Regions from separate parts of the Desulfitobacterium sp. genome, predicted to be linked through region 2. Evidence: riboswitches for the same ligand, from Rfam matches in the RefSeq annotation. Region 2 holds a riboswitch; the other holds the start of a gene.
What was found. A riboswitch is a leader RNA that binds a small molecule or an ion and turns the genes downstream of it on or off. The one in region 2 is predicted to bind S-adenosylmethionine.

Region 1: linked by a shared signal. The riboswitch ahead of metA (homoserine O-acetyltransferase MetA) and the one ahead of AC1U9U_RS04785 (methionine ABC transporter ATP-binding protein) in region 2 are both predicted to bind S-adenosylmethionine.

What each region holds. Positions count from the first base shown of each region.
Region 1 covers NZ_CEVWNY010000002.1:6,772-11,112, reverse strand. Annotated here, with positions in the region: gene AC1U9U_RS00630 (putative Se/S carrier protein) at 3-251, shown strand; gene AC1U9U_RS00625 (aminopeptidase P family protein) at 409-2,181, shown strand; gene AC1U9U_RS00620 (exodeoxyribonuclease III) at 2,220-2,972, shown strand; SAM riboswitch class I at 3,067-3,177, shown strand; gene metA (homoserine O-acetyltransferase MetA) at 3,243-4,160, shown strand; gene AC1U9U_RS00610 (HDIG domain-containing metalloprotein) at 4,212-4,341, shown strand, end outside.
Region 2 covers NZ_CEVWNY010000017.1:22,983-27,323, reverse strand. Annotated here, with positions in the region: gene AC1U9U_RS04790 (methionine ABC transporter permease) at 119-796, opposite strand; gene AC1U9U_RS04785 (methionine ABC transporter ATP-binding protein) at 789-1,811, opposite strand; SAM riboswitch class I at 1,889-1,990, opposite strand; gene AC1U9U_RS04780 (YerC/YecD family TrpR-related protein) at 2,206-2,556, shown strand; gene hisZ (ATP phosphoribosyltransferase regulatory subunit) at 2,558-3,706, shown strand; gene hisG (ATP phosphoribosyltransferase) at 3,998-4,341, shown strand, end outside.

The DNA of each region.
Region 1 (4,341 bases), on a different contig from region 2:
GTGTGTTTTATATAATAACCTTTCCCAACACTCATATGGCGATCTTCGCTGAAAAGTCCCTGCTTGAAGGAGGCTTTTCCGTAGGGGTCATGCCCGTACCGTCAAGCATCAAGGCCGGTTGCGGCATTGCCTTAAGGGTAGCGGATTATCAATCGGCAAAAGCCCATTTAATTAAGAATAATATTATTATTGCCGACATTTATCAAGCAGTAACCAACGGACAAGGCACTAAGTATCATCCGGTTAATTGAAACAGGGGGACAGGTTCCTTGTTTCAATGGGAGTTGTAAATAGAAGACGAAGTAATTGGCGGCCCTTGTGCGCAGAATACAGTTTACTATGTTACTGGGGAAATCTAATAGGAGTGCCGGCGTGGCTCTAAATAAATAGTAAATGAGGGATATTAGCATGCGAATTCAAGAACGGATTGAGAAACTAAGAAAATTAATGCAAGAGTATCAGATGGATGCTTACATCATTCCCAGCTCTGACCCCCATCTCAGTGAATACGTAGCAGCTCACTATAAATGCCGGGAGTGGATTTCGGGCTTTACGGGTTCCGCCGGAACTGTGGTCATTACGAAAAATGATGGAGGGCTTTGGACCGATGGCCGCTACTATATTCAAGCTGAAAGGCAGCTTCAAAACTCCGGTATTCGTTTGTTCCGCGCCGCTGAACCGGGAGTCCCTACTTTTACCGAATGGTTGCAGAAAGTCCTGCCCCAAGGCAGTGTCATAGGCTTTGATGGCAATGTCTTTTCCGCCAAACAAGTCATAGACATGGAAAAAGATTTTCAAGGGAAGACAACCTTAAAATTCGACCAAGATCTTGTCGGCAGGCTTTGGAAAGACCGACCGGCTATACCGGCTGAAAAAGTTTTTATCCATGAAGTAAAATACGCCGGGCGGTCCCGGGTCGAAAAGCTAAATGAACTACGTGAACAGATGAGTGCCAAGGGGGCAAATATTCATCTGCTTTCATCCTTAGATGACATAGCCTGGCTTTTGAATATTCGGGGAGGGGATGTCCCCAATAACCCGGTGACCATCGCCCACGTCCTAGTAACCCAGGTAAGCTGTTATTTATGCATTGATGAAGCTAAGGTTCCCGCTAACGTGAAAGCCGAGCTTGAAAGGGATGGAATTAAAATCATGCCTTATGGAGCGGTAGGCGAGCTTCTGCAAGGACTAAGAGACGAAGATGCTATCCTCTTTGCCCCTGAGGGAGTTAACGCCTTACTTTATCACGCTATTAATCCCCAAACTAAAAAAGTGGAGGGATCGAATCCTACCACATTGCAAAAAGCGATAAAGAATAAAGTTGAATTAGATAACCTAAAGTCCAGCAATATCCAAGATGGGGTTGCTATGGTGAAATTTATCAAGTGGCTCAAAACGAACGTTGGTCAGGAGCCTATTACTGAGCTTTCCGCTGGGGATTATCTTGAAACGTTGAGAAGAGAAAGCAACGATTGTGTTGGTTTAAGCTTTGACACTATCGCCGGGTATAAGGATCATGCTGCCATGATGCATTATAAGGCAATGCCGGAGAGTGCCTATACCCTAAAAAATGAAGGGCTTTTGCTCGTAGATTCCGGTGGTCAATACTTTGGCGGTACCACCGATATCACCCGTACCATTGTTTTAGGACCTTTGACTGAAGAAGAGAAAAAAGATTATACCCTGGTGTTAAAAGGACATATTGCTTTGGCAACCGCTAAATTCCTCTACGGTGCCACGGGCTCCAACTTGGATGTCTTAGCCAGACAGCCCATCTGGAAATACGGCATAGATTATAAATGCGGGACTGGTCATGGGGTAGGGATTTTCTTAAATGTTCATGAAGGACCCCAAAGATTGAGCCAAGTTCCCAATACGGTAAGGCTTGAGGAAGGTATGATCCTGACTAATGAGCCCGGTATTTATCGTGAAGGGAAACATGGTATCCGTACCGAGAATATGATGGTGGTGGTCAAGGACGAGGAGACTGAATTCGGCCAATTCCTAAAGTTTGAGCCTCTTACCTATTGCCCCATCGATATGGCTGGAATCGACCAAAGCCTGCTCACACCGGAAGAGCAGAAGTGGCTGACCGAGTATCACCAAATGGTTTATACCGAGCTGGAACCCTGCTTAAATGCTGATGAAAAGGCCTGGTTGGCTCAAGAGATCGGTATGTAGATAAGATATAAGTGCCAATGATAAGAGGAGAGTCGGGGATGAAATTAATATCGTGGAATGTCAACGGCTTGCGGGCCTGCTTAAATAAGGGCTTCATGGATTTTTTTCAACAAGAAGAAGCCGACATTTTTTGCCTTCAAGAAACCAAGATTCAGGAGGACCAGATCCCTTTTCAACTTGAGGGATATCATATGTATTGGAATTTTGCCAAGAAAAAAGGGTATTCCGGAACCGCTGTATTTTCCAAGACTAAGCCTCTCAATGTAACTTATGGGATTGGCAAGGAGGAACATGACCAGGAAGGTCGGGTCATTACCCTAGAATTCGAGAAGTTCTTCCTGGTTACGGTCTATACCCCTAATTCCCAAAGAGGATTAACCCGTTTAGATTATCGGATGACTTGGGAAGAGGAGTTCTTAAGCTATCTAAAGGGCCTTGAACAGTCCAAACCCGTGATTTTCTGTGGTGATCTTAATGTAGCTCACACCGAGATCGACCTCAAAAACCCTAAATCCAATCGGCAGAATGCAGGCTTTTCCGATGAAGAAAGAGCCAAATTCAGCCAAATCGTCGATAACGGCTTTATCGATACTTTCCGTCACTTTTACCCGGATAAGACCGGGGCTTATACTTGGTGGTCCTATATGTTTAATGCCCGTGCCAATAATGTGGGCTGGCGTATTGACTATTTTTGCGTTTCGGAAAGCCTAAGAGATCAGCTTAAAGATGCAATTATTTATGATCAGGTACTTGGTTCCGATCATTGTCCGGTGGGTCTGGAGATTTTTTAGTTTTTTGTTATAGATCAGATTGACTTTGGTGAATAGATGTAATAATATAGTGACAATGACCCATGGGTTTGCCTTAAATTGAATAGCATCCAATTTCTTATCAAGAGTGGCGGAGGGACTGGCCCTATGAAGCCCGGCAACCGGTATTCGACCAATGGAATACAACGGTGCTAACTCCTGCAATGGATTCATTGCAAGATGAGGGAGGAACTTATGTTGTTATCCTCTTTCCTGTGAAAGAGGTTTTTTTATTTGAGAGGGGGAGAGTGAGTGCCAATTAATGTGCCCAACGGCTTGCCTGCAGCGGAAATACTCATCAAAGAAGATGTTTTCATTATGGAAGAAAGGCGTGCGGAACACCAAGATATCCGTCCCCTTAGTATAATTATCCTAAACCTCATGCCCAATAAAATTGTCACAGAAACCCAAATCCTTAGGCTCTTAGGTAATTCCCCTTTGCAAGTGGATATTACCCTGCTCTATCCGGAGACCCATCTCTTCAAGAACACTCCCGAGGAGTATCTGATCAAGTATTACCAGACCTTTGACAGCATTAAGGATCAAAAATTTGACGGCATGATTATTACCGGTGCGCCTATTGAGCTGCTGCCCTTTGAGGAAGTGGATTTTTGGCCGGAACTGCAAAAGATTATGGATTGGAGCCGGCACAATGTTTTTTCCACCCTTTTTATTTGCTGGGGAGCCCAAGCGGGGCTTTACCATTTCTTTGGGATACCTAAGTATCCTTTGTCGGCTAAGATGTTTGGCGTCTTTCCCCATACCCTTAACCGGCGGAATGTACGGTTGTTCAGAGGCTTTGACGATGTCTTTTATGTTCCTCATTCCCGGCATACGGAAGTCCGCAGAGAAGACATTGAAAAAGAACCGGAGCTGGAGATTCTTTCTGAATCCGAAGAATCTGGGGTTTATATTGTCGGGACCAAAGGAGGACGGCAGATTTTTGTCACCGGTCACTCTGAGTATGATCCAATGACCTTAAAAGGGGAATACGACCGGGATGTTTCCCAAGGACTACCCATCAATATCCCACAGAATTATTATCCCGGAGATGACCCCGCCAAGACCCCTGTTGTCAAATGGAGGGGACATTCTAACTTGCTTTTTGCCAATTGGCTGAACTACTATGTCTATCAAGAAACCCCATACAATCTTGAGGAAATAGAGTAGGGAACGGCCCCTCCGTATCGTTGCGCAAGAAAATAGAAAGAAGGATGCTGGATGCTGGATTACGCAAGGGATCGAGAGGCTGCCTGGCAGCTTCTCAACGAGTATGTTAAAAGTGAGACCTTATTACGTCACTCCATTACGGTAGAAGCCGTCATGCGTCATTTTGCCGCCCTTTATCAAG
Region 2 (4,341 bases):
TGATGACGTTTGAGTAAAGTACTCTTGCTTTTATCTATGCTGCAAGTCCTTTCTCTAGGCCTCCCTACAGTGTTACCGGTATTACCTTGGACAGGCTAGAGATTGACTTGAAACAAGCTTAATGATGGGTAAGTCGGCGTGCCAGCATGGTGCCGAGGGACTGGATGATTTGGACGATAATCACGAGAATTACAACTGTATAGATCATTATATCGGTCCGGAAGCGGTTATATCCATATTGAATCGCCACTGCACCTAATCCGCCCCCACCAATGGTTCCGGCCATGGCCGTATAACCGATGATGCTAATGGTGGTGATGGCGATGCCTAAAACAAGGGAGCCCTTGGCCTCAGGGAGAAGCACTTTTTTAATAATTTGCCAGGGAGAAGATCCCATGGAGAGGGCCGCTTCAATGACACCATAGGGGACCTCTTTAAGTGAGCTTTCCACCATCCGGGCCACAAAGGGTGCAGAGGAAAGAACAAGAGGAACGATGGCGGCTCTAGTACCGATATAAGTGCCGACAATGAAGCTGGTAAAGGGGATGATCAGAACTAATAAGATGATAAAGGGTATGGAACGGAAAACATTAATTACTGTACCTAAGATGCGTTCAACCCAGGGATTGGGGAGGATATGACTAGGTGAAGAAATAACGAGAATTACTCCCAAGGGAACTCCCAGAACATATGCTAGCAGGGTTGAAGCAATAACCATATAAATGGTTTCCCAGGTAGCCGGTGTTAAAAGCTGGATCATAGTATCCCAATATTGAGGGTTAGTAAAATCAAACATTTTGGATCACCTCCACCTTTAGTTCACGTTGAGCCAGGTATTGATGTGCGAGGGCTAACTGTTCGGGATTTCCTTGAAGTTCAAGAGTCAGGGTACCAAAAAGGGTGGAACGGAGGTGATCGATACTGCCGTAAAGGATATTGGCTCTAACTGCGCACTCTTGCATCAGATCAGCAATGATGGGGTCGGAGGCTCGTGAACCAAGGAATTGAATGCGGATGATTTGAGAATTAGGATGAGTAGCCAGTTCCCGAAGCAGATCCGCCGGAAGTTCATAGGGAAATACTGTAGAGATGAACTCCTTGGCAATGCTGGACTGGGGCTGAATGAAGACGGATTCCACTGGTCCCTGTTCCGCGATCTTTGCTTCGTGGATAACGGCTACATCGGTACAGATTTCTTTTACCACTTTCATTTCATGAGTAATCATGATAATGGTCAGGCCGAGTTTTTGATTAATATCTCGCAAAAGGTCTAAGATGGATAAGGTCGTCTGTGGGTCCAGAGCGGAAGTGGCTTCATCACAGAGGAGAACTTTTGGGTTGGTAGCTAAGGCACGGGCAATACCTACCCGCTGTTTTTGACCGCCGCTAAGCTGGGAAGGATACGCATTGGCTTTATCTTCTAGGCCAACTAACGGTAGTAATTCCTTGACTCTTGTTATGATAGCTTGTTTCTTATAACCGGCGATTTCTAAGGGATAGGCGATATTGTCAAAGACTGTCCTTGATTGAAGGAGATGAAAGTGCTGGAAAATCATGCCGATTTTCTGGCGCGCTTGCCGAAGTTCGCGAGCGGTCATCCGTGTCAAATCCTGACCATCGATAATAATCTTGCCGCCGGTGGGTTCCTCTAAGCGATTAATACAACGGACTAAGGTACTTTTTCCGGCACCGCTTAAACCGATAATGCCGTATATAGCTCCTTTGGGAATATGAAGGGAGATATCTTCTATAGCAATTACTTGGTTTTTGCGGGAGGTGTAAACTTTAGTAAGGTTCTCAATTATAATCACTGCTTTTCCTCCTCAGATGGTTCTCATAATAAAGAAAACTCCACGAGGAAATCCGCGGAGTTTATATTTCGGCTTTCCTCTCATCTCCCAGTATTTCCTGCAGGATTTAGCACCGTGCATTTTTCATGCCGGTTGCCGGGTTTCATCGGGCCAGTCCCTCCACCTACTCTGGATAAGAGTTTTTTATTCAATTCGCTAGTCTGGATCTCTTGAAGTCTTGACTGAAGTTTATAATAACATAGTGGATTAGCTTTTGGCAAGTAAATTTTATATAACAAGAAAATGTACATACTTAAGAAATAACCTTTAAAATTTACGTAACTGGCCTGATGATTATTGACAAGGGCTCTATACTTTAATAATTTAAAGTATTGAAGCATAAGGAGATGATTTTATGAAGGAACATGACCAAGATGAGATTATGGGAATTGATCAGCGCCTGCGTGATTCTTTAACCGACTCGTTATTTGATGCAATTTTATTATTAAAAGATCGGGAAGAATGTTACCGATTCTTTCAAGATATCGCCACAGTGGCAGAGATAAAAGCTCTGGCTCAACGGCTGGAAGTAGCCAAGCTCTTAGAAAAGAATGTAACCTATACTACCATAGCTCAATCTACCGGTGCAAGTACGGCTACTATTAGCCGGGTAAAACGGTGTTTATATTTCGGGGCGGATGGGTACCAAATGGTACTAGGACGATTAGCAGAAAAAGAAAACGAAAAGGGGAAGGAGGAGGATTGATATGCCTCGTACATCCCTAGGATTACGGATCCCCGAGGGGATGCATGATATTCTACCGGATGAATTAGCCTTACAGGAGCAGGCAGAAGCAAAAATTATGGATTTGTTTAATGCGTGGGCTTATCGTAAAGTTGTAACTCCGACATTAGAGTATGGTGCGTGTATTCAACCGGTGGAGGAAGAGGGGGATTCTTTCTTTAAGTTATTTGATCGTCAGGGGCACGTGCTGGTATTGCGTCCGGAATTAACTACCCCCATTGCCCGGATGGTGACCACTCGCCTGAGGGGAGGGAGACTTCCTTTAAGGCTTTGCTATGGGGCGGATGTTTTTCGCTATTCCAAATCCCATAAACAGGAGTTTCGCCAGGTAGGGGTCGAGCTCATTGGTTCGGCTTCTTCTGCCGCCGATGCGGAGGTTATAGCTTTAGCCGTTGAAGCCTTGGGACAGATTGGTGTGAAAGATTTTCAATTTAACTTGGGCCACATGGGAATATTTACGGGGATTATGGACGAGTTAAAGGTACCCCCGGAATTTAGAAGTAATTATGAGGAGAAACTAGCTCGTAAGGATTTCGTGGGAATTGAAAGACTAGTAAAAGATTATGGCTTTGCAGCAAGGGTTGAAGGAATTTTGCTCAGGCTACCCCATCTTCACGGCAAAGAAGATATGCTGAATCAGGTTCTTGCATGGAGTGAGGAGCCTTCTCTTCGGGAGGCGGTTGATTCCCTTAGACAAGTCTATCAGTACTTGAAGGATTTTGGCGTGCAGGAATATATCTCGCTTGATCTTGGGATCTTACGGGGTTTTAGTTACTATACAGGTGCGGTCTTTGAGGGTTATGTCCCAGGGGTGGGGTTCCCGATCGTGGAAGGGGGGCGCTACGACTCTTTATATGGAGAGTTTGGGGATGATTTAGCGGCCACAGGCTTTGCTATCAACCTCAGGGCAATTATGGAGCAATCCGGTGGAGGCCCGGTAGAAGCTGCCGAGGTCTTAGTCTATGGCAAGAATGTTTCGCAAGTAATCCGCGAGACTCAAAGACTTCGCCAAAATGGGAAAAATGTTGAAATGTCCCTAGAACCTTTAACCAAAAGGGAAGCCGAGGAATTAGCCGCTCAAAAAGGGATTAAAGGTTTATTCGAAGTCTAGAAAGACTTCCCTAGTGGGGGACCAAAGAAGTATGGGGTCATTCTGAACGCAGTGAAGAATCTTTTGAAGATCCGACTCAGCGCTCAGGATGACATTTTTTTAAGCACCCGTTTGTTCAGGGCGTTTCTAGATAAATATTAAAAAAGTATTGCCAGGATATATGGAGGTTGTTATAATTACCTTAACACTCCATCGCTTTAACTTAGTAAAGCGATAAACAAAAACAATAAACAATAAACAACAATCTGCAAATTTAAAATTATTAACTTTAGACTAAGGAGTTGAGAGAGATTGCCTCGTAATTTCTTGACCATAGCACTGCCCAAGGGGAAATTATTAACAGACTCTCTGGAGGCTCTGACCAAGGTCGGCATCCGGTGCCGGGATGTCAGTGAAGAATCACGGAAGTTAGTTTTCCCCCTAGAAAAGGACCAAGCCCAAATCATTATATGCCGTCCTACGGATATTCCCACTTTTGTTGAATATGGTGCTGCTGATCTTGGTTTTGTGGGAAAGGATACTCTTTTAGAAGAAAATAAAGATGTAGTAGAACTCCTAGATCTTGGTTTTGGCTATTGTCGCTTTGTGGTGGCTATGCCGGAAGAAAAAGTCCCTCCACGTCTCGCTGATGGGAA